DNA from 2 places in the Ornithinibacillus proteolyticus genome. Region 1 is predicted to be linked to the other one. Evidence: a T-box and tRNA genes for the amino acid it is inferred to sense, from the RefSeq annotation. Region 1 holds a T-box; the other holds one or more tRNA genes.
The links. The T-box of region 1 lies ahead of serS (serine--tRNA ligase). A T-box ahead of a tRNA ligase gene usually reads a tRNA of that ligase, here a tRNA-Ser.
Positions count from the first base shown of each region.

Region 1 (11,684 bases):
TATTAATATACAGGATTTGATTTTTAATGTCAACATGATTATTACGTTTTTTTAACGAAACCAAAATAAAAGACTTTTCCAACTTGAGCAACAATTATCAAACGCATTGTAAAGGAGTTATGGAGCTGTTTAGGCCGTTTATTCTAGGCATTTCCTCTCTAATAGAGGAAGGATATCTACTAACCAGTAGATATCGAAATCATCCTCCATTACTAGATTTTCCCAACCTAGACAGCTCCAATCCCTTTATTTAATAAATTCTACTCCACCCATATAAGGAACCAGTACTTCTGGCACTTTGACAGAACCGTCTTCTTGTTGGTAATTTTCTAAGATTGCTGCTATCGTACGGCCAATTGCAAGACCTGAACCGTTTAAGGTATGAACGAATTCTGGCTTACCATTTGCTTCTCTTCTGAAACGAATGCCAGCGCGTCTTGCTTGGAAATCTTCAAAATTAGAGCAAGAAGAAATTTCACGGTAGGTATCTTGGCTAGGAATCCAAACCTCAAGATCATATTTCTTCGCAGCGGTAAAGCCTAAGTCACCAGTACACATGCTCATGACACGATATGGTAATTGCAGAAGCTTGAGTACTTTTTCTGCATGTCCGGTTAGTTCCTCTAATGCTTCATAAGAGTCCTCTGGTTTAACAAATTGAACCAACTCTACTTTATTAAATTGGTGCTGACGGATTAAACCACGTGTATCACGACCAGCAGAACCCGCTTCAGAACGGAAGCTTCCACTAAACGCAACATATTTAGTCGGTAGGTCTTCTACACGAAGGATTTCTTCGCGATGATAGTTTGTCACCGGTACTTCAGCAGTTGGTACCATGAAATAATCCCAGCCTTCTAATTTAAACGCATCCTCTTCAAATTTAGGCAGCTGACCAGTTCCTGTCATGCTACTACGATTGACGATGGTTGGAGGGAGCATTTCGACATAACCATGCTCATCGGCATGTAAATCCATCATAAAGCTCCATAATGCACGCTCTAGTCTAGCTCCAAGACCTTTATAGAATACAAAGCGGCTTCCAGTTACTTTTCCAGCTCGTTCAAAATCAAGAATATCTAAATTTGTTGCAATATCCCAGTGTGGTTGTGCTTCAAATTGAAATGCTGGTACTTCTCCCCATTTACGAGCTTCTATATTATCATCTTCACTTTCACCAACTGGCACACTTTCATGTGGAATATTAGGAATAGATAGCATGATTGTTTGTAATGTTTCTTCAATCTCTCTTAATTCATCATCGTATTCTTTTATTTGGTCACCAACTTGACGCATTTCTTTAATTGCTTCATCAGCATCCTTTTTTTCCTTTTTCAGCTGTGAGATTTGCTTCGTTACTTCATTTCGTTGTGCCTTAAGTGCCTCAGTCTTGGTAATTAATTCACGACGACGTTCGTCTAGTTCACCAAAGCGGTCTAGCTCAGATAGGTCTTCACCGCGATGCTGCAGCTTTCCTTTTACTTCTTCAAAATTATTGCGTAAATACTTCATGTCTAACATGTGCATTTCCTCCTTTTATTAAATACAAAAAAACCCTCATCCCAAAAATAGGGACGAGAGTTTATATTCCCGCGTTGCCACCCTTGTTGAAGAGTAATCTCTTCCGGCTCTAGTCGTGTTAACGGTACGTAACCGGGTTTACTTACTATTATTTCGGTAAACCAGTTCAAGGATGGATTCACAGCAGATTTTCATCGATTCGCACCAACCATCGACTCTCTTTGGAAAATATTACTGTTACTATTTCCTATCATAACTTTTCTAAGTTCATTTTTTAGTTAATCATTATATTAGCTAATTTTTGTAAAAAGTGCAAGTTTTATTCTTAGACTGTTTTAGTTAACCATAATTCATTAAAAAAATTCACTCGCCATAGTTGATTATGACGAGTGAACATAATTACACATTATTCTTTCTTAAGAAAACCAGCCTTTAACCATATCGACAACAGAGGAGAAGATTCCGCTGAAGAAGTCGCCGACTGCACCTAGTGCTAGCATGAACCAGTTAGATTTCTCAACTGACTCGTCTGCGATTAAATCTACTGATAGATTAGTAGTATTCGTGATATAGCCATAATCATTATCACCAGTAAATACTAGTTGTGCTGTACCGATTTTATCGCCTTTTTCAACTGGTGCTACTAATTCGCCAGCTTCATTTAGCTTGCCTTCATCGATGTTGTATTCTAATTTATACAGCTCTTCGTCTCCTTTTTTAATTGGAAGGGAGATTCCTTCACCAATAGAGACTGCGACTTGATCTTCTTTCCCTTTTGCTACAGGAATTGTTTCTTTATCCTTCAGCTGATAGCCAGCAGCAAATAGTTCTTTATTTTCAAATTGGCCGAAACCATAATCCATTAATCTAGCAGTCTGCTCAAATCGAGCTTCCTTACTATCTGTACGCATGACAACAGTAATCAATCTTCTTCCGTCACGTTCTGCAGTACCAGTGAACGTATAACCTGCTAGGCCAGTGTAACCTGTCTTTAATCCATCGATTCCTTCATAGTGGAACTGCTTCAGGTATGTTGCTTCATGTGGCAGCATCCAGTTCAAGTTCTCTACTTTATATCCCTCAAATTCTGTCTCGATACGACTAGAAATCTCTAGTGCGTGTGGATAATCATTAATCAAGTTATAAGCTAACAATGCTAGAGAACGAGCGGAAAGCATGTCTGTTCCGTTTGGATCCGTACCTTCTGGATAGTTATCTCCAAGCGAGCTATTATCTAATCCAGTAGAGTTAACAAATTGGAAATCAGGAAGGCCCATTTCTTCTGCCTTTTGATTCATTCGTTTTACAAATTCACCTTCAGAACCAGATACTAGTTCAGCAAGGGCAATGGTTGTCCCATTATCAGAGAAGATGGCCATTGCTTCATATAATTCCTTTACGGTATACGGTTTATCTTGTGTTAGACCAATACCAGAAAACTCAGGGTTAGCTGAGATGCTATATGCGTAATCACTAATTTGTGTTGTTGTTTCCCATGTGATTTCCCCATTTTCAATCGCTTCCAAAACAAGATATTCCGTCATAATCTTTGTCATACTTGCTGGTGGAAGGGCAATATCAGGGTCTTTGGCATAAAGAACTTTCCCTGTATCCGCATCAACTAAAATAGCTGATTCAGCATCTAATTCTAATTCTTGAGCTTGTATATTCGTAGGTTGTGCTATAAATGATGTCATGGCTACTAGAATTGCTAGAGACACCATTAATAATTTTGAATAGATCTGTTTCAATGTTGTGACCTCCACCCTATATTTCAATGCTTTTATTTTTATAGAACACCTTTCCTATTTTATCATAAATTTAGCTATTATATAAACCCTCATCTCGCTTATTCTGTCGTAAATAGGTAGTTTTACTTATGCGTAATTTTTACCAATTACTAGAGTTGCTAGCTCATGCTTCTAGGAACTAATGAGGAATGCATAGCGTACCCAAAGCTAAACCGCTTTGATTGCTACATTCCTATCCCCAAAAGAAAAAACCGAACTTAATTGAATTCTAAGAGAGAATTACAATATCAGTTTGGTTTTTTCATAGGTAAGATTATTTTTTCAGCCTATTCCCTTCCAAAATTACCCTTTCAAGGAATAATTCGGTGCTTCTTTTGTAATTTGAACATCATGTGGATGACTTTCTGTTAGGCCAGCATTGGTAATGCGGATGAATTGTCCTTCATTGCGTAGTTGGTCTATTGTCGGTGTTCCACAATAACCCATACCGGAACGTAATCCGCCTAGTAATTGATGAATGGTATCTGCAAGTGGTCCTTTATAGGCCACTCTTCCTTCAATGCCCTCTGGTACTAGTTTTTTCGCATCGGCAGATTCTTGGAAGTAACGATCCTTTGAGCCTGCTTTCATCGCGCCTACAGATCCCATACCACGGTATACTTTATATCTTCTACCTTGATAGATTTCCGTTTCACCAGGGCTTTCAGATACCCCTGCAAACATACTTCCAAGCATTACCGCATGTGCTCCTGCTGCAATAGCCTTTGTAATATCACCAGAATATTTAATTCCACCATCTGCAATGACTGGAACACCATATTCTGCTGCTGCTTCTGCACAATCATAAACTGCTGTAATCTGAGGAACGCCGACACCTGCAACAACTCTTGTCGTACAAATCGAGCCAGGACCAATTCCAACTTTTACAATAGTTGCACCTGCTTCAATTAATGCTTTCGTTCCTTCTGCTGTTGCAACATTCCCCGCAATAATATCCAGTTCTGGATAAGCATTTCGGATTTTTCTCAATTGGTCTAATACACCTTGAGAATGACCATGTGCTGTATCGATAACTACGACATCCACACCAGCCTGAACTAGTGCTTCGATTCGTTTCACGGAATCTCCTGTAACCCCTACAGCTGCACCAACTAATAAACGACCTTGTGCATCCTTGGCAGCGTTTGGAAACTCAATTACTTTTTCAATATCTTTAATGGTAATTAATCCTTTTAAAATACCATGTTCATCTACTAGAGGTAATTTTTCAATTTTATATTGCTGAAGGATTTTTCCTGCTTCATCTAATGTCGTTCCAACGGAAGCAGTTACGAGGTTTTCACTAGTCATGACCTCAGAAATTTTAATAGAGTAGTCTTGGATAAAACGTAAATCACGGTTCGTAATGATACCAACAAGCTTCTGTTCTGTTTCACTATTGACTACCGGTACACCGGAAATGCGATATTTCCCCATTAAATGTTCTGCGTCGAATACTTGATGATCTGGTGTTAGGAAGAATGGATTGGTTATAACACCACTTTCAGAGCGTTTTACACGATCAACTTGTTCTGCTTGCTCTTCAATCGACATGTTCTTATGAATGATTCCTAAGCCGCCCTGTCTAGCCATTGCAATTGCCATTGTTGCTTCGGTCACGGTATCCATTCCAGCACTAATTAAAGGCGCATTTAGCTTGATATTCTTGGTTAAAACCGTACTGACATCTACCTCACGTGGTAGAACCTCTGACTTAGCAGGAAGTAATAGAACATCATCAAATGTTAATCCTTCTTTCTGAAACTTATCCTTTCTCATATAAAATCCTCCTTCAATTTAGTAGTGAAAACAAAGGTAAAAGAATATTATATCTAACTCTGGGAAAGCTAATACGTATATCTATTGTTATATACAATACGCCAACCGAATCATAATTTCAATAAGAGATTGCTGTTAATTTAATGTTCATATTTTCAAATTTTTCTATCAAAAAAGAGGAAGTATTTTATGCGTTTTTCGGAAGATATTCAGTCGTTTTACACGTATTTACAATCACAGCAAACCGCCCAGAAATATTTATATCTTTGCTACCTGCCTTTAGAAGATGTCGATGCTGAGCGGAAAAGCTACGAAAATTGTAATGTCTTTATGTATTGCTTAAACCATGGAAAAGAATACTATCGTGCAGGTGAACAGCTTGATTTAGTATTAAAACCTGTCATGTTCTTTTATGGGATGGCCCATTTATTAAAAGCATGCTTGCTAACGAAAAGACCGGAGTATCCTGAATCTACCTCTGTGCTAGCACACGGTGTATCAGCTAGAAAGCGGAAAAAGAAGGACTATAGCTTTTTAGAGGATGAGGTTAAGGTACAGCATAAAGGATTATTTCCATACTTTTCACAGCATCTCTTCGGAATCAAACAGCTGCCGTTTGAAAAAATGACGATGAGAAGCTTATTTAGCCTTATTCCAGAGCTAATCAACTACTTTGCGTTAGAACAGGATCAAAGCTTGATTCCAATCGGGAAAAGGGGAGATAGATTAATCCGTATCCCAAAAGAAGTTTGCGATCATTATCATATGACAGAAAATGCGTTAATCAAGCGGTTGAAGGATTATCTGTCTTTTCAGGAAAGCCAGATAGATTCCGAATCGATTACGCTCCACTTAACAGACACCCTTATCCCAACCGTAAGCCCTTTTCAAATGGACCTGGATGGCATGATCTATCTCCCTACTGATCGACAGCTCTTTTTTCCACTATCGGAAATAATGGTACACTATTTGCTTTTATACAATCTTAGTATGCTATCCCGTTATGAAGCAGAATGGTGGGGAGAATTATTAGCAACGAAGCCGGATGTGGATTATCCATTCATCTCAAGCTTTTTAACGATTACCCAGAAGAAGATTCCACTCTTAATTGGGGAATATCTTCATAAGAAAATAGAGGGGCAATAAGCTGCTCCCTCTATACTATTTCCTTAATATGCAAATTATGATGATTGCTTAACGTAATGATTTCTCCATTGTCTAATCGAATAATCGGTCTAGTAGGTTGTTTTTGATCAATAAAGACAATCTCCCCAACCTGTTCATTCGATAGGACAATTCTCGTTCCAATAGAAAAATTAGCAATAGCATCGACGAAGACTTGAACGACGCGAGGATCTAGCTTGCTAAATTGATCCTGTTGTAATGCTTCAATCACTTTAAATGGTGATTGCTTCTTTCGATATACCCGTTCACTTGTCATCGCATGGTACATATCACATACGGCAATAATTCTAGCAAAGCCGTGAATTTTTTCTTGCGATAAGCCTAAAGGGTATCCGCTTCCATCTATTCGCTCATGGTGCTGAAGAACTGCTAATTTCACGGTATAAGGGAATGTCGAAATCTGTTCCAACATACGATAAGAGTAGGTTGGGTGTTTTCGCATCTCTTTGATTTCCTCTTTTGTCAATTCGCCTTCTTTATAGATGGAATAGGTATCTAATTTTGCCATGCCCGCATCGCATAATAATCCAGCCATTCCAATTTGATACCATTCTCCTTTTTGATACCCCATCTTCTTGCCTAAATAAGCACTAAGAATGGACACAGCGACACTGTGGTGGAAAAAATAATCCTTTTTATTCGCATACTGATGGAGAGTATATATTTCGGAACCAATATCGTCCATTCGGTCAATTAACGGTAAAATTAGATTCCGAACTGCCAAGCTATCAATAGGGATACTATTACACCAAGAATGATACAGCTTCTTGTATTCTGCTACGACATGCAGGTAATGTTCTTTAAAAGATAACAGTGGTGCAAGGTGGTTTGATGTTGGACTAGGTGATTCCACTTGTTCATCCGTGGTCTTGGGCTTAAATGGTGTACCATCCTTCAGCCGTTCCGAAACATCAACCTGTTTAATTAAAAATTTATGTAATATCTTAATATGCTTTTCATCTAATACGGTATTTTGGGGGATAATTGGACGGTTTGTTTTCCCTCTAACCTCACGTAAGAGAATACAACCAGGAACTATTTGAGTTGGTGTAACACGCATGTTATTCCCTCCCTTTGATGAATATTGGTGACGAAGGAGAGTTATTTCTTCGTCACCTCATTTTTATCTATTATTCATCTTCTGAACTAGCTTCTCCTGAAACATTTGCTTCTTCTTCATTAGGAGCCTCTAACTCTTCTTCATCCTTATCAATCTTCGCTACCGTTGCTACTTCTTCGCCTTCTTGTAAACGGATTAGACGAACACCGCGTGTGTTTCTTCCTGTTTGTGATATTCCTTCTACTGGAATACGGATTAACACACCAGCTGCTGTAATTAACATAATATCTTCATCACCGGTAACTGCTTGTACAGAGACAATATGACCAGTTTCTTCGGATATTTTCGCTGTGAAGATCCCTTTACCACCACGATTGGTAATACGGTATTGGTCTTCTGGTGTACGTTTTCCGATACCTTTATTCGTAACATGTAGAATTTGTAAGCCTTCTTCTAGTATTTCCATCGAAACTACTTCATCATCGTCACGTAAGGAGATACCACGAACACCCGTAGCAGTTCTACCCATAAGTCTTACCTGATCTTCAGGGAAGCGAATTAAATAGCCTTCCTTCGTAGCAATCATAATATCCTTCGTTCCATCTGTTAAACGGACAGAGATTAGTTCGTCATCATCACGTAAACCAAGTGCGATTAGACCGCCTTTACGAATATTAGCAAATTGCGATAGGCTAGTCCGTTTTGAAATCCCTTGCTTCGTCGTGAAGAAGAAGTTTAGGTCCTCACTAAATTCGCTAACAGAGATGACCGCATTAATCCATTCTTCTTTTTCAATTTGAAGGAGGTTAATAATTGGTAATCCTTTTGCAGTTCGGCTATATTCCGGAATTTCGTATCCTTTTACCTTGTATACCTTCCCTTTATTCGTAAAGAATAAAATCGTATCATGGGTGGATGTTGATACAAGATGCTCCACAAAGTCATCCTCATTCGTACCCATTCCCTGGATTCCACGGCCACCACGCTTTTGAACACGGTAGGTGGAAGAAGGTAGGCGTTTAATATAGCCTTTATGGGTTAGGGTAATCACGATATTTTCTTCCGGAATTAAATCTTCATCCTCAAAGAAATCAGAGCCACCAACGGTAATTTCAGTTCGGCGATCATCACCATATTTCTCTTTGATTTCGGTTAATTCTTCACGGATAATTTCTAATACTTTTTCTTCATCCGCTAGAACAGCCCTTAATTCTTGAATGAGCTTTTGTAACTCATTGTATTCATTTTCTATCTTTTCACGCTCTAAACCAGTTAAGCGTTGTAATCTCATGTCTAGGATTGCTTGTGCTTGTTTTTCAGTTAAGCTAAAGCGTGTCATTAAGCCTTCACGAGCAACATCTGCCGTTTTGGAATTACGGATTAAAGCAATCACTTCATCCAAGTGATCTAAGGCAATACGTAGACCTTCTAAAATATGAGCTCTTGCTTCTGCTTTTCGTAATTCAAATTCCGTACGGCGTCGAATGATTACTTTTTGATGGTCTAAATAATGAATCAGACATTCTTTAATATTTAATACCTTTGGAATACCGTTTACAAGTGCTAATGTATTGACCCCAAAAGTAGTTTGTAATGACGTATATTTGTACAGGTTGTTTAGTAATACATTCGCATTAACATCACGACGTAACTCCATCACAATACGCATACCATTACGATCGGATTCATCACGTAGGTCGGTAATTCCTTCAATCCGCTTATCACGAACTAACTCAGCAATTTTTTCAATTAGCTTCGCTTTGTTTACTTGGTATGGTAGCTCTGTTACGAGAATAGTCGATTTACCATTTGCTTGTTCTTCTATTTCCACTTTAGCGCGAACCGTAACCGAGCCTTTACCAGTTTCATAGGCTCTACGAATACCACTTCGTCCTAAAATAATCCCAGCAGTAGGGAAGTCCGGTCCTGGTAAGTAATTTTCCATAATCTCATCAATGGTGATTTCTGGATCCTTACTCACGGCTAAAACGGCATCAATCGTTTCGCCTAGATTATGTGGCGGAATATTAGTAGCCATCCCAACGGCAATCCCTGATGCTCCATTCACTAATAGGTTTGGAAAACGAGAAGGGAAGACTGCTGGCTCTCGTTCGGAACCATCATAGTTATCTTGATAATCAATGGTGTCTTTATTAATATCACGCAGTAGCTCCATCGATATCTTTGACATTCTCGCTTCGGTATAACGCATTGCAGCAGCTGAGTCACCATCGACAGAACCGAAGTTACCATGCCCATCCACTAATGGGTAACGATAACTAAATGGCTGTGCCATACGTACCATCGCTTCGTAAACAGCAGAGTCACCATGCGGGTGATACTTACCAATTACTTCTCCAACAATACGTGCAGATTTTTTATATGCTTTATCGGAATGCATTCCTAAATCATTCATCGCATATAATATTCTTCGGTGTACAGGCTTCATTCCATCACGTACATCAGGCAATGCACGTGCAACAATTACACTCATCGCATAATCTAAAAAGGATGTCCGCACTTCTTGGCTTATATTTATTTCTTTTACGCTTTGACGTTCCTGATCCGCCATCGATTAAAAACCTCCTGATAATGTCTAGACCATCTATATCGTTTTAGACATTTATGGAAACCGAATGAATCGGTTTCCGAATTCTATTACATTTTATTTAGCTAGCTTAAATATCCAAGTTTTTCACGTATTGAGCATTCTCTTCAATGAACTGACGTCTAGGTTCTACTTTATCACCCATCAACATATCAAATACCTGATCCGCTTCAATCGCGTCTTTTAACTCCACCTGTAGCAAGGTACGGTTGTTTGGATCCATCGTTGTTTCCCAAAGCTGTTCGGCATTCATCTCACCAAGACCTTTGTAACGTTGGATACCAGGTTTTGGCACCTCTGGTAATTCTCTTAAAATCCTATCCATCTCAGCATCATTATACGCATAATGTACAGCCTTACCTTGTTGGACCTTGTAAAGAGGTGGTTGGGCGATATAAATATAGCCATGTTCAATTAATGGACGCATAAAACGGTAGAAAAATGTTAATAGTAATGTTCGTATATGTGCACCATCAACATCGGCATCGGTCATAATGACGATTTTTTGATATCTTGCTTTTGTGATATCAAAGTCATCGCCAATACCGGTTCCCATCGCCGTAATCATAGAACGTACTTCCAGATTAGATAAAATACGGTCTAAACGCGCTTTTTCCACGTTTAAGATTTTACCTCGTAACGGTAAAATTGCTTGGAAATGTCTATCTCTACCTTGTTTTGCCGATCCACCCGCAGAGTCACCCTCTACGATATATAGTTCACTAATGGAAGCATCCTTCGATGAACAGTCAGCAAGCTTACCTGGTAAATTCGAAATTTCAAGGGCACTTTTTCTTCTCGTTAAATCTCGTGCTTTTTTCGCAGCAGCACGTGCACGGGAAGCCATTAATCCTTTTTCTACAATGGTTTTACCAACAGATGGATTTTCAAGTAAAAACGTAGAAAATAACTCACTAAAGATCGAGTCTGTAATCGCACGAACCTCGCTATTTCCTAGCTTCGTTTTCGTTTGCCCTTCAAACTGTGGATCTGGGTGTTTAACGGAAACGATTGCGGTAATTCCTTCGCGTACATCATCCCCAGTTAAATTAGGCTCATTTTCCTTCATAAGACCATTTTTTCGAGCATAATCATTAATGACACGGGTTAGGCCTGTCTTAAAGCCAGACTCATGTGTACCGCCTTCATACGTATGAATATTATTCGCAAAAGAGTAAATGCTGCTATTAAAGCCTTCGTTGTATTGAACCGATACTTCAACACTTATCCCTTGATCTTCACCTTCTGCATAGAAAGGCTCATGTAGTACCTCTTTATTACGGTTGATATATTCCACATACTCACTAATACCACCCTCATAATGGAAGGACTGTGGCTCTTCTCCCGTACGTTTGTCCTCAATGGTGATACGAATACCTTTATTCAAGAAAGCAAGCTCACGTACACGTTGTACGAGCGTGTCTAAATCATACGTAGTCGTTTCTGTAAAGATTTCTGGGTCTGGTTTAAAGTGTGTGGTCGTACCAGTGTGATCGGTCTCCCCAACTATCTGAAGTTCATTAGTCGGTACACCACGTTCAAATCCGATATAGTGAATTTTCCCATCACGATGGACATATACTTCTAAATTAGTTGATAGTGCATTTACTACGGAAGCACCTACACCATGTAGTCCACCAGACACTTTATATCCGCCACCGCCGAATTTACCACCGGCATGGAGTACTGTCATGATGACTTCAACTGCTGGTTTACCTGTCTTTTTTTGAATATCGACTGG
Region 1 covers NZ_JBCPXV010000030.1:2,833-14,516, forward strand. Annotated here, with positions in the region: gene serS (serine--tRNA ligase) at 247-1,521, opposite strand; T-box leader at 1,568-1,784, opposite strand; gene AAIB49_RS13735 (D-alanyl-D-alanine carboxypeptidase family protein) at 1,938-3,272, opposite strand; gene guaB (IMP dehydrogenase) at 3,615-5,090, opposite strand; gene AAIB49_RS13745 (YaaC family protein) at 5,280-6,236, shown strand; gene AAIB49_RS13750 (HD-GYP domain-containing protein) at 6,247-7,335, opposite strand; gene gyrA (DNA gyrase subunit A) at 7,406-9,907, opposite strand; gene gyrB (DNA topoisomerase (ATP-hydrolyzing) subunit B) at 10,014-11,684, opposite strand, start outside.

Region 2 (11,684 bases), on a different contig from region 1:
TCATTCAACCCAATTATACTGGGTGTAATTGAAAGCTTGGAATTTAAGCAACCAACAGAAATCCAGCAGAAAATAATTCCTGCTATTTTAAAAGGGCAAAGTGTCATTGGACAATCCCATACTGGTTCAGGAAAAACACACTCTTTTTTACTTCCAATCTTTAATCAATTAGACGCGAGTAAAAAAGAAGTACAAAGTGTAATCACAGCACCAACACGCGAACTTGCGACACAGCTATATGATGAAGTGAAAAAAATTATCAAATTAGCCGGTAAAGAAGAGGAGTGGAAAACGAAGCTGTTAGTTGGAGGAACCGATAAACAAAAGATGATTGATAAATTGAAAGAGCCTCCACATATTATTGTAGGTACCCCTGGTCGTATTTTAGACTTAGTAAAAGAAGAAGCGATATCGATTTATTCTGCTACTTCCTTTGTCATTGATGAAGCGGATTTAATGCTTGATTTAGGTTTTATTGAGACATTAGATCAATTATTAATTCGTTGTAAGCAAGATATACAATTAATGGTATTCTCTGCAACCATTCCACAACGATTAGAACACTTCTTTAAAAAGTATTTAGAAAATCCACTACATGTTAAGATTGCTAATGAATTATCTCCTGAAACAATGGAGCACCGTTTAGTTGCTGTTAAGCATCGTGCAGAAGATGAAATCATTTATCAACTATCCGAGGCAATCAATCCTTATCTAGCCATTATTTTTACTAACGGTAAAGAGAATGCAGATAAACTTCATGAAAAACTGTTAGAAAAAGGTCTTAATGTAGGGATTATTCATGGTGGGCTTACACCTCGGGAAAGAAAGCGGATTTTAAAAGAGATTCAAAGTCTTAAATATCAATATTTAGTTGCTACTGATTTAGCATCAAGAGGAATTGATATTAAAGGAGTAAGTCATGTCATAAATGCACAACTTCCGAAAGAGGAAGAGTTCTATATTCACCGTGTAGGTAGAACAGCACGGGCTGGAATGGAAGGAACTGCTATTAGCCTATATCGAGAAGAAGATATCAAGCTAATCGAAAAGCTTGAACAAAAAGGATTAGAATTTGTTTTTTATGATGTAAGAAATGGCGAGTGGAAAGATGCAAAAGCATGGAATGAACGAAATCTGCGTCTGAAGACAACAACAGAGGTTGAAAAAGAAGCATGGAAGCAGGTTCGTAAGCCTAAGAAGGTAAAACCGGGCTATAAGAAAAAGATGAAAAGACAACAGGAATCCATTAAGAAAAATATGATTAAAAGTAAAAATAGAAAGAAATAATGGGGGAGTAAAGTCGTTATGTTAAAAATTGGTTCGCATGTCTCAATGAGCGGCAAAAAAATGTTGCTAGCTTCAAGTGAAGAAGCGGTCTCTTATGGCGCAAATGCGTTGATGATCTATACTGGTGCACCACAGAATACGAGGAGAAAGCCAATCGAAGAATTAAATATTGAAGCAGGGCTTAAGCATATGGCGGAAAACGGTATTCAGGATATTGTTGTCCATGCACCGTACATTATTAATATTGGAAATACAACGAAACCAGAAACCTTTGAATTAGGAGTTAACTTCTTAAGAAGTGAAATCGATCGTACGGAAGCTATTGGTGCAAAACAGATTGTACTTCATCCAGGTGCCCATGTAGGTGCTGGACCAGAAGAAGGAATTCAAAAGATAATTGAGGGTTTGAATGAAGTATTAGAGAAAGATGATAAAGTTCAGATTGCGTTAGAAACAATGGCTGGAAAAGGTTCAGAAATAGGTAGAACATTTGAAGAAATTGCCCAGATTATAGAGGGTGTTACCCATAACGATAAGTTATCCGTATGTTTTGACACCTGTCATGTTCATGATGCTGGTTACGATATTGTGAATGATTTTGATGGTGTTCTAGAACAGTTTGATAAAATTATTGGTGTGGATAGAATAAAGGTCGTCCATGTAAATGATTCTAAAAATGAGCGAGGAGCACATAAGGATCGTCATGAAAACATAGGGTTTGGCCATATTGGGTTTGATGCACTACATTATATTATCCATCACCCGCAATTAGCGACACTACCTAAAATATTGGAAACACCTTATGTAGGTTTAGACAAGAAGAGTAAAAAAGCGCCATATAAATTTGAAATAGAAATGATTCGAAATGGGTCATTTAACCCGGAATTACAAGAATTAATTATGAATCAATAAATTAACGAGATGCCAAGACGATGATTAGCAAGTTTATCATGATGTTTAGTGTCCGGTTTAATTCGATTATTAAGCCATAGAGGTTGGGATACGGTTCGAGTATCGCTGTCTCAGCCTCTTGTTCTTTACTTAAACTTGTTTTATCATGCGTAAATAGATAAGCTACCTAGAAGGTAAATTTCTTACCTAGGTAGCTTTTTTTAATTAAATAAATGCTCTAGTCCGTATGATTTTATTAATTCATGAAAAAGTCTATCAGCTTTTAAGGCGGTTTGGCGATCGGTAATTTCACTTAGATCGTGGAGCATCTTTTCTCGCTCTCTTTTGTCAAATGGATCAATTTTTTTAGTATGAACATAATTGGCAATTTCCTCGGCCTGCTGTCTCGTAATCGTAAACCCGTATTCCCCTGAATATTGTAAAATATCTTCCCCAGTAATTTGTCTCATTTTATTGAGAATAATTTGTTTTATAAACACTGACATAACATACACCTCTCTTTGTTTACCACTATATGCTTACCAGCTACTTTTATCAACTTGTTCTCACCGTTTTATGGAAAATGGTTAATTCTCCCGGTGGTAAAAAGTAACATTATAAGATTCGTTTTTCATCATAAACTATAATTGCACCTCATCATTTTATAGAAGGAGGTCAATCATGGACGATAAAATTCGTACCAATAATGTGGAGAACGCTCCGAAGCATGGTGAAGACGATATTTCATCACGTCACGTGGATGGACTTTATTACAGTAGCCGTGATGAGGAAACAGCTGCTGAATTAACAGCAGATGACTACAGAAATGTAGCCCTTGACGAGGAAAAAAGTGAAGCGAATACTTCAATCGGTTGGATAGCCTTAGTGTTATCTATTGCCTCATTCTTCTGGGCACCAATTCTTTTAGGCGGTGCTGGGATTGTTGTAGGGTTTATGGCAAAGAATCGCCATGCAAATACCCTTGGTAATATTGCAATCGTAGCAGGCGCAATCTCCATTATCATTACACTGTTTATATTACCTTTCGTATAGACGAGGAGGCTAGGTTCGCTACCTGGCCTCTTTTATATTTCGACTAATTATTTCCATAACCATTATATTTTGGAAAGAAATAATAGCGGTTCACTTGCAGTTGATCAGGGTCTACTGTTGGATTCAATGTAGAAAAATCTATGCGTATTTGTTCTATATTTATATTGTGTATCGTTGGGTTAAGTCGTTCGGTGACGCTGAGCACTGTGTCACCTCGTTCTGTTTTTATTTTGATTGGTTCAAAAGCGGTGTTTTCAGTTAGGGAAGAATCCTGACTTTCATTTTGCTTTGATATGTTAGTTCCGGTGTTTAAGTCTTTATAGATACTAATCAATAATAGTATAATACATACAGTAAGAATAAATTTTTTCATGAGTTACTCCTTATTATGAAACCATTTATTATTTACAAACGTATATAAAGTAAGATTAATTTGGAGAGGGAGAAGAATATGGAAATATTTTCTCAAGAGTGGATTGCTATTATCATCACTGGCTTAGCAACATTATTTTTAATTGGAGAAATATTAGTAAATATGCGTGGTATATTTGCTTTATTAGGTATAGGATTTATAACGGTTTATTTTTCAGTATATTTGGAAACGGACTCCCTTATTCTTATGCTTGTCATTTATTTTATTGGAATTGCACTTATCATTATAGATGGTAAAGTATTAAATGATGGAACCTTAGCAACTATTGGAACGGCTGCCATGATCGCAGCGGTTGCGTTACCGGCACCAAATTTTGCCGCCGGAGCATATGCGGTATTAGGGGTAATACTAGGGGCAGCAGGATCACTGTTATTCTTAAAAGTATTTAAACGTAGAGATATGTGGAATAAGATTACCTTAAAGGATAAATTGACTAGTGAGGCTGGATATAATTCTATCAATGCTGAATATAAAACGTTATTAAATCAAGAAGCGGTTACATTAAATGATTTACGTCCGGTTGGTACGATACGACTTGGAAATAAAGATTATAGTGCTATTTCGAATGGTCAATGGATACCAAAAGGAACAGAGGTTGTCGTAACGGAAGTAGATGGAACAAAAATATTAGTAGAACGTAAAAAAAATTCTTAGAAGCCTCCTAAGAATTTTTTTTTGCCTTTTACACACAATACGTTTATTGGATGAATTTGTACTTTCTTGTCGGAATTTCAATGTAAATTTTGTGTAAAGTTTTTAATAATTACTTTACAAAATGGATTCTTTTTTCAATAATGATTAAGGTGTGCCAATAAGGGTTACATAAGACAACATAATTAAAGGGGCGAATATCCATTGGAAATAGACGTGCAGACGCTGATTTTTGAATTCATCGGTGGTTTAGGTATTTTTCTTCTAGGTATTAAATATATGGGAGATGGATTACAAAAATCTGCCGGAGATCGTTTGCGAGAAATTTTAGACCGTTTTACGAGTAATCCGTTTCTTGGAGTACTTGCGGGTATAGTAGTGACTATTTTAATCCAAAGTAGTTCAGGTACGACCGTACTGACTGTAGGTTTAGTTAGTGCCGGATTTATGACACTTAGACAAGCCATCGGTGTTATTATGGGTGCGAATATTGGTACTACGGTTACAGCATTTATCATCGGTATCGATGTCGGTGCGTATTCATTACCGATTCTTGCAATTGGTGCCTTAATGATCTTTTTCTTTAAACATCAAAAGGTTACTGCTATTGGTCAAGTCGTGTTTGGTTTTGGCTCATTATTTTATGGGTTAGAATTAATGAGTAGTGGTATGAAGCCTTTAAGTTCATTAGAAGCATTCCAAGAATTAACCTTAAGTATGAGTGAGCATTCCGTATTAGGGGTTGTTATTGGGGTACTGTTTACTGTTATCGTCCAAAGCTCTAGTGCGACAATTGGTATTTTGCAGGGGCTTTATTCTGAAGGAGCCATCCGATTAGATGCTGCATTACCAGTCCTTTTTGGTGATAATATTGGGACAACTATTACAGCTGTTATAGCATCTTTAGGTGCTACTGTTGCTGCTCGCCGTGCAGCTGCAGTACATGTCATCTTTAACTTAGTAGGTACGACTGTCTTTTTATTATTACTACATCCATTCACACAATATGTGATGTTTTTACAAGAGAAACTGATGTTAAACGCTGAAATGACCATTGCTTTTGCACATGGTAGCTTTAATATACTAAATACAATAGTTCAGTTCCCATTCATTGGCTTACTAGCATGGATGGTAACGAAGCTTGTACCAGGAAAGGATACTACAATCGAGTACAAACCGAAGCATTTAGACCCGATTTTCATTCAACAATCTTCAGCACTAGCACTTGACCAAGCAAAGGCTGAAATAGTTCGGATGGGTGAATATGCATATCAAGGCATGGAAGAGACAAGCTTGTATTTATCAACGAACCAAACGAAACATGCTGAAATGGCTTTACAGATTGAAGGCGCACTAAACAGTTTAGATCGAAGTATAACCGATTATCTTATTGACATTTCTGGTGGTTCATTGTCTGAATTTGAAAGTGCAAAGCACACGGTATTAATGGATACAGTGCGAGATATTGAACGAATTGGCGACCATTTTGAAAATGTAGTGGAGTTAATTGATTATAAAATATCTAATAAAGTAGTGATTACGGATAGGGCACAAGAGGATTTAAATAATATGTTTGACTTAACCATGTCAACCGTTAAGCAAGCGATTAAGGCGCTTGATACGGGGAATCGTGAAGAGGCATTGGCAGTTGTTCAAAAAGAGGATCAAATCGACAAAATGGAACGAAGCTATCGTAAAAAGCATATTATCCGTATGAATGAAGGGGATTGTTCTGTATCAGCAGGTATCGTCTTTGTTGATATTATATCGAACTTAGAACGTATCGGTGATCATGCAGTTAACATTGCAGAAGCGGTGTTAGAGGACCATTAAATATATAAAGAGAGAGGTTTTTTCCTCTCTTTTTATTTTTTTTGTAAATTTTTGTTGCTATTTTTATATAAAGGTGATATAGTAATTATTGTCGTTTTCGACAGAAAGTAAGATTTACATAAATTAAATTAGAATAATAGTTGACACGAAAGATTGAACATGTTATATTATATCTCGTGCCACTTAAAGAGAAGACATCTTCTTCTTACTTACAAGATTGATAATTTTCCACAGTAGCTCAGTGGTAGAGCAATCGGCTGTTAACCGATCGGTCGTAGGTTCGAATCCTACCTGTGGAGCCAACAACATGGCGGCGTAGCTCAGCTGGCGAGAGCGTACGGTTCATACCCGTGAGGTCGTGGGTTCGATCCCCTCCGCCGCTACCATTACTTATCTTAGTTTAAACATCATGGCGGCCGTGGCGAAGTGGTTAACGCACCGGATTGTGGCTCCGGCACTCGTGGGTTCGATTCCCACCGGTCGCCCCATATAACGAAGGACCCTTAGCTCAGTTGGTTAGAGCTATCGGCTCATAACCGATCGGTCGCAGGTTCGAGTCCTGCAGGGTCCACCATATAACTCGGAGGTATACCCAAGTCTGGCTGAAGGGATCGGTCTTGAAAACCGACAGGCGGGTCAAACCGCGCGGGGGTTCGAATCCCTCTACCTCCTCCATACATAATCAATGATACTTTTTTTACATCATAGCGTAAGGCTTGGTAGCTCAATCGGTAGAGCAACGAGCAACACATCCACCGAATTAACTACGAGTAACCCCGAAGCATAAACATCTTTGAATAATCTAGAAGATGCAGGGGTCAAAACATGGCAAGAAAATTTTATTGTGTTTTTTTATGAAATATAGCAAGGCTTGGTAGCTCAGTCGGTAGAGCAACGAGCAACACACCCACCGAATAACCTACGAGTAACCCCGAAGCATAAACATCCTTGAATAATCTAGAAGATGCAGGGGTCAAAACATGGCAAGAAAATTTTATTATGTTTTTTTATGAAATATAGCAAGGCTTGGTAGCTCAGTCGGTAGAGCAATGGACTGAAAATCCATGTGTCGGCGGTTCGATTCCGTCCCAAGCCACCATTTTGTACAAGCAAATCGCTTGTTTTTTTTATTGGGTTTTTTTCTATCTCCTCAACAGATAACGTTACAAGGGCAAATAATTTGCAAGAACTGGAAACCTCTGATAATCTTTCATGTGAAGGGTATTTTATCCCTAACTAATAGATTATTGAAGGAGGATTTCATTATGGCAAAATTTGAATTACCAGAATTACCTTATGCATATGATGCATTAGAGCCAACTATTGATAAAGAAACAATGAACATCCATCATACAAAGCATCATAATACTTATGTTACAAACTTAAATGCTGCGCTTGAAGGAAAATCCGATTTAGCAGGTAAATCCCTTGAAGAGTTAATTAGCAATCTGGATGCAGTACCAGAAAGCATCCGTACTGCTGTACGTAACAATGGTGGAGGTCACCATAACCATAGCTTATTCTGGAAAGTTCTTTCTCCAAATGGTGGTGGAGAACCAACTGGTGAACTAGCTGACAAGATTAATGCTAAATTTGGTAGCTTTGAAAAATTCAAAGAGGAATTTGAAAATGCTGCAAAAACTCGCTTTGGTTCAGGTTGGGCATGGTTAGTAGTAAACAATGGTGAACTAGAAGTAACAAGTACTCCAAACCAAGATTCTCCTTTAATGGAAGGGAAAACACCAGTATTAGGTCTTGATGTTTGGGAGCATGCTTACTACTTAAACTACCAAAACAAACGTCCTGACTATGTTTCAGCATTCTGGAACGTTGTTAACTGGGATCAAGTTGCGAAAAACTACAGTGAAGCTAAATAATGTTTTTTATAGATAATAGGATGTCACAGAGAGATAAGTCTCTTTGTGACATCCTTTTTTCTTTTCGTATATCTCTATTTGAATTGCTCACACTAAGGAAAGAGAGAAAAGGGGCAATTCACTATGCATAAAAGCTTACAATTTGTTTTCGGCAAAACAGAAATCAATCGAGATTTGATCCTATTATTAGTAATAGGTGGACTATATTCATTAGGTATATATTTATCCAATACATTTGTAAATATTTACTTATGGAAGCAAGCAGAAGGAAATTATTACACGATAGCCTTTTATAATCTTGCTATCTTTGTGTTTCAACCGATTACCTTTATAGTAGCTGGAAAAATAGCGAAAAAGGTGGATCGCGTCATTGTTTTAAGATTAGGTGTTATATTTTTATCGTTGTTTTTTTTAACGGTACTTATGATAGGAGAGAAAGCAGCATATTTTAACCTATTATTAGGAAGTTTATTAGGTATTGGTTATGGCTTTTATTGGTTAGCGTTTAATGTACTAACATTTGAGATTACTGAACCGGAGACTCGGGATCTTTTTAACGGTTTTTTAGGTGTTTTACAATCTTTAGGTGGCATGATTGGTCCAATTACAGCTGGATTTATTATTTCCAAGATGCCAGCTAATATTGGGTATAGTACTATATTTACAGCTTCCTTCATTTTATTCATTTGTGCGGTAGCCTGTAGCTTCTTTTTGATTAGAAGACCTGCAAAAGGTGATTATCTATTTAAGCGTGTCGTTATAGAGAAGAATCATAATAAAAATTGGGATCGAATACTGAAGGCTCATTTATTTCAGGGATTACGTGAGGGAATTTTCCTATTTGTCATTACTATCTGGGTATATATCGTGACACAAAGTGAACTTTCACTTGGTATGTTTAATCTGTGCTTCTCTGGTTTTTCCTTTGTTTTTTATTTTCTAGCTACGAAATTTATAAAGCCTTCCAAGCGTAAAAAGGCTATCCTGATTGGTAGTTTGATGCTATACCTCGCATTATTCGTTATTTTAATCCATGCTAGCTATAGTACGTTAATCATCTACGGTATTATTATTGGTATTGCATACCCTATTGTAAATGTACCCTATGCATCCATGACATATGATGTCATTGGAAAGGCATGGAAAGCAGGCGAATTACGCATTGAATATATCGTAGTTAGAGAATTATTTACGAATATTGGCCGAGTTATCTCTATTATGACCTTCATCTTAAGTATCACCATATTTGAAACAGAGAAAATAATTCCTATTCTACTTGTTGTATTTGGGGCTATGCACTTAGGTGTTTATCTCTATGGCAGAAATATTTATTTAACTAGTTCAAACAAAAAGGACGTACTCATAAAAGATCAGGTGACTGATGAAAAAAACCGTTAAATTTTTCAATCATTAATGCTATAATATAGAGATAGAGAGAATCTAAATTTTGCTTATAATGGGGGAGAAATATGAAGAAGGAAAAAAAACAAAAAGCCCAACTTCCCTTTCGATTAAATATATTATTTTTTATAGTATTTTTATTGTTTGCGGTGCTTATTTTACAGCTTGGAATAGTCCAGATACTTAATGGGGAAAGCTTTCAGGAAGAAATAAATAAAACAACAGAAGATATAACGAAGATACCGGTACCGCGTGGAGAGATATATGATCGGAACTACAATGTAATAGTAAAAAACAAGCCGATGTATGCCATTACGTATACGCCACCTAAAGGTGTACAGGCAAATGATCGGTTGAAGGTTGCACAGGAACTTTCGAAATATATTGATATGTTCGACCCGGATCCTGAAAAAAGAAAAAAACAAATTAACAGAATAACTGAACGGGATAAAAAAGAGTATTGGTACCTTTTACATGATGAAGAGGTAAAGGAGAAGTTAACTACAGAGGAAGCTGCTGAAATGGATCCAGCGGAACAATATAATACGGTACTTAAGCGAATCACGGAAGAAGAATATGAAGATCTTACTGAGCAGGATCTTGAAATTATCCTCATTAAAAAAGAGCTTGACCGTGCCTATTCATTATCACCTCAAATTGTAAAAAGTGAAAATGTGACGCCGGAGGAATATGCAAAAGTTGCAGAACACTTAGCGTCCTTACCTGGTATTAATGCCACAACAGATTGGGTACGTGAATATCCTTTTGAACAAACTTTACGAAATCTTTTAGGAAATGTGACAACCGAAAAAGAGGGGATACCGGCCGAATCGATTGATACCTATTTAGCCAAGGGCTATAATCGTAATGATCGAGTTGGTGATACTGGATTAGAAAAGCAATATGAAGACCTGTTAAGAGGTAGGAAAGAACAGGTTAAATATACGATGAGTAAAAGTGGTGTCATTCTTGATTCGGAAGTAGTGGTACCTGGTGAAAGTGGTAAGGACTTAGTTCTTAGTATTGACATGGAATTTCAAGAAATGGTAGATGAAATACTAAGATCAGAACTTAAAGCTGCTACACAAGGTGGGAAAAATAAATACCTTCAACATGCTTTAGCGGTAGTGATGAATCCACATACTGGTGAGTTATTATCAGTTGCTGGTCAGAGTTATTTAGATGATCCAGAAACTAGTGTGATTGAGCAAGATGAAATTGTAGATTCAGCCTTTCGAACAATGACGGACGGCTATCGACCTGGATCCACTGTTAAAGGGGCTACCGTCCTTGCAGGATATGAATCAGGTGTTATCAGTCCTGGCAATAGCGTATATGATACACCAATTAAAATCCTCGGAACCCCACAAAAGGGTTCTTGGACAAATTTAGGACATGTTAATGATTTAGATGCGCTTAGACGTTCTTCCAACGTATACATGTTCTATATAGCGATGAAAATGGGTGGAGAATATAATTATTACGAAAATAAGAAGATTAGTTTTGATCCGGCTGCATTTGAACAAATGAGAAATTATTTTAAACAATTCGGCTTAGGTGTAGAAACCGGTGTTGATTATCCAAATGAAACAACTGGCTATACGGGACCTAAAAAAGAAGCCGGCTTACTAATGGACTATGCGATTGGTCAGTATGATACGTTTAGTGCCATGCAGCTTGCTCAATATGTGTCTACTATTGCTAATGGTGGTTACCGTGTACAACCACATTTCTTGAAGGAAGTTCGTAATCCATCGACGAATGATGAGAACATGGGATCCATTTATAAAAGTGTAAATCCAAAAGTATTAAATAAAATCGTAATGGATGACAGTCTAATTGCAAGAGTTCAAGAAGGCTTCCGTCAAGTATATCAGGAGCCAGGTGGGACGTCATATAGCTATTTTAGAGGCACTAATTTTAAAGCAGCCGGGAAAACTGGTACAGCTCAGAATGATATTACGATAAACGGTACGTTATACAAAACCATTAATCTAACGATGGTAGCATATGCTCCATATGATAATCCTGAGATTGCCTTATCAGTAATTGTACCCAACTTAGATACAAATACGGATTACCAAATTAACCAAAATATTACTCGTAGAATAATGGAGGCTTATTTTACACTTAAAGAGCAACGCGATAAAGGTACAAACGATGAAAATTCAGCAACTGAAAATGATGAAATAGAAGAAGATCAAAGCGAATAACACAGACCCTAAGACAGTACCAAAGTCTTAGGGTTTTTATCATGG
Region 2 covers NZ_JBCPXV010000003.1:57,297-68,980, reverse strand. Annotated here, with positions in the region: gene AAIB49_RS02940 (DEAD/DEAH box helicase) at 1-1,287, shown strand, start outside; gene AAIB49_RS02935 (deoxyribonuclease IV) at 1,306-2,199, shown strand; gene AAIB49_RS02930 (DUF2624 domain-containing protein) at 2,400-2,684, opposite strand; gene AAIB49_RS02925 (hypothetical protein) at 2,860-3,231, shown strand; gene AAIB49_RS02920 (hypothetical protein) at 3,275-3,604, opposite strand; gene AAIB49_RS02915 (NfeD family protein) at 3,683-4,318, shown strand; gene AAIB49_RS02910 (Na/Pi cotransporter family protein) at 4,520-6,148, shown strand; tRNA gene AAIB49_RS02905 (tRNA-Asn) at 6,376-6,450, shown strand; tRNA gene AAIB49_RS02900 (tRNA-Met) at 6,458-6,534, shown strand; tRNA gene AAIB49_RS02895 (tRNA-His) at 6,561-6,636, shown strand; tRNA gene AAIB49_RS02890 (tRNA-Ile) at 6,646-6,722, shown strand; tRNA gene AAIB49_RS02885 (tRNA-Ser) at 6,731-6,823, shown strand; tRNA gene AAIB49_RS02880 (tRNA-Phe) at 7,172-7,247, shown strand; gene sodA (superoxide dismutase SodA) at 7,414-8,025, shown strand; gene AAIB49_RS02870 (MFS transporter) at 8,149-9,423, shown strand; gene AAIB49_RS02865 (peptidoglycan D,D-transpeptidase FtsI family protein) at 9,495-11,639, shown strand.
Region 2: it has a tRNA-Ser gene. The T-box ahead of serS (serine--tRNA ligase) is inferred to sense a tRNA for this amino acid. The anticodon was not compared.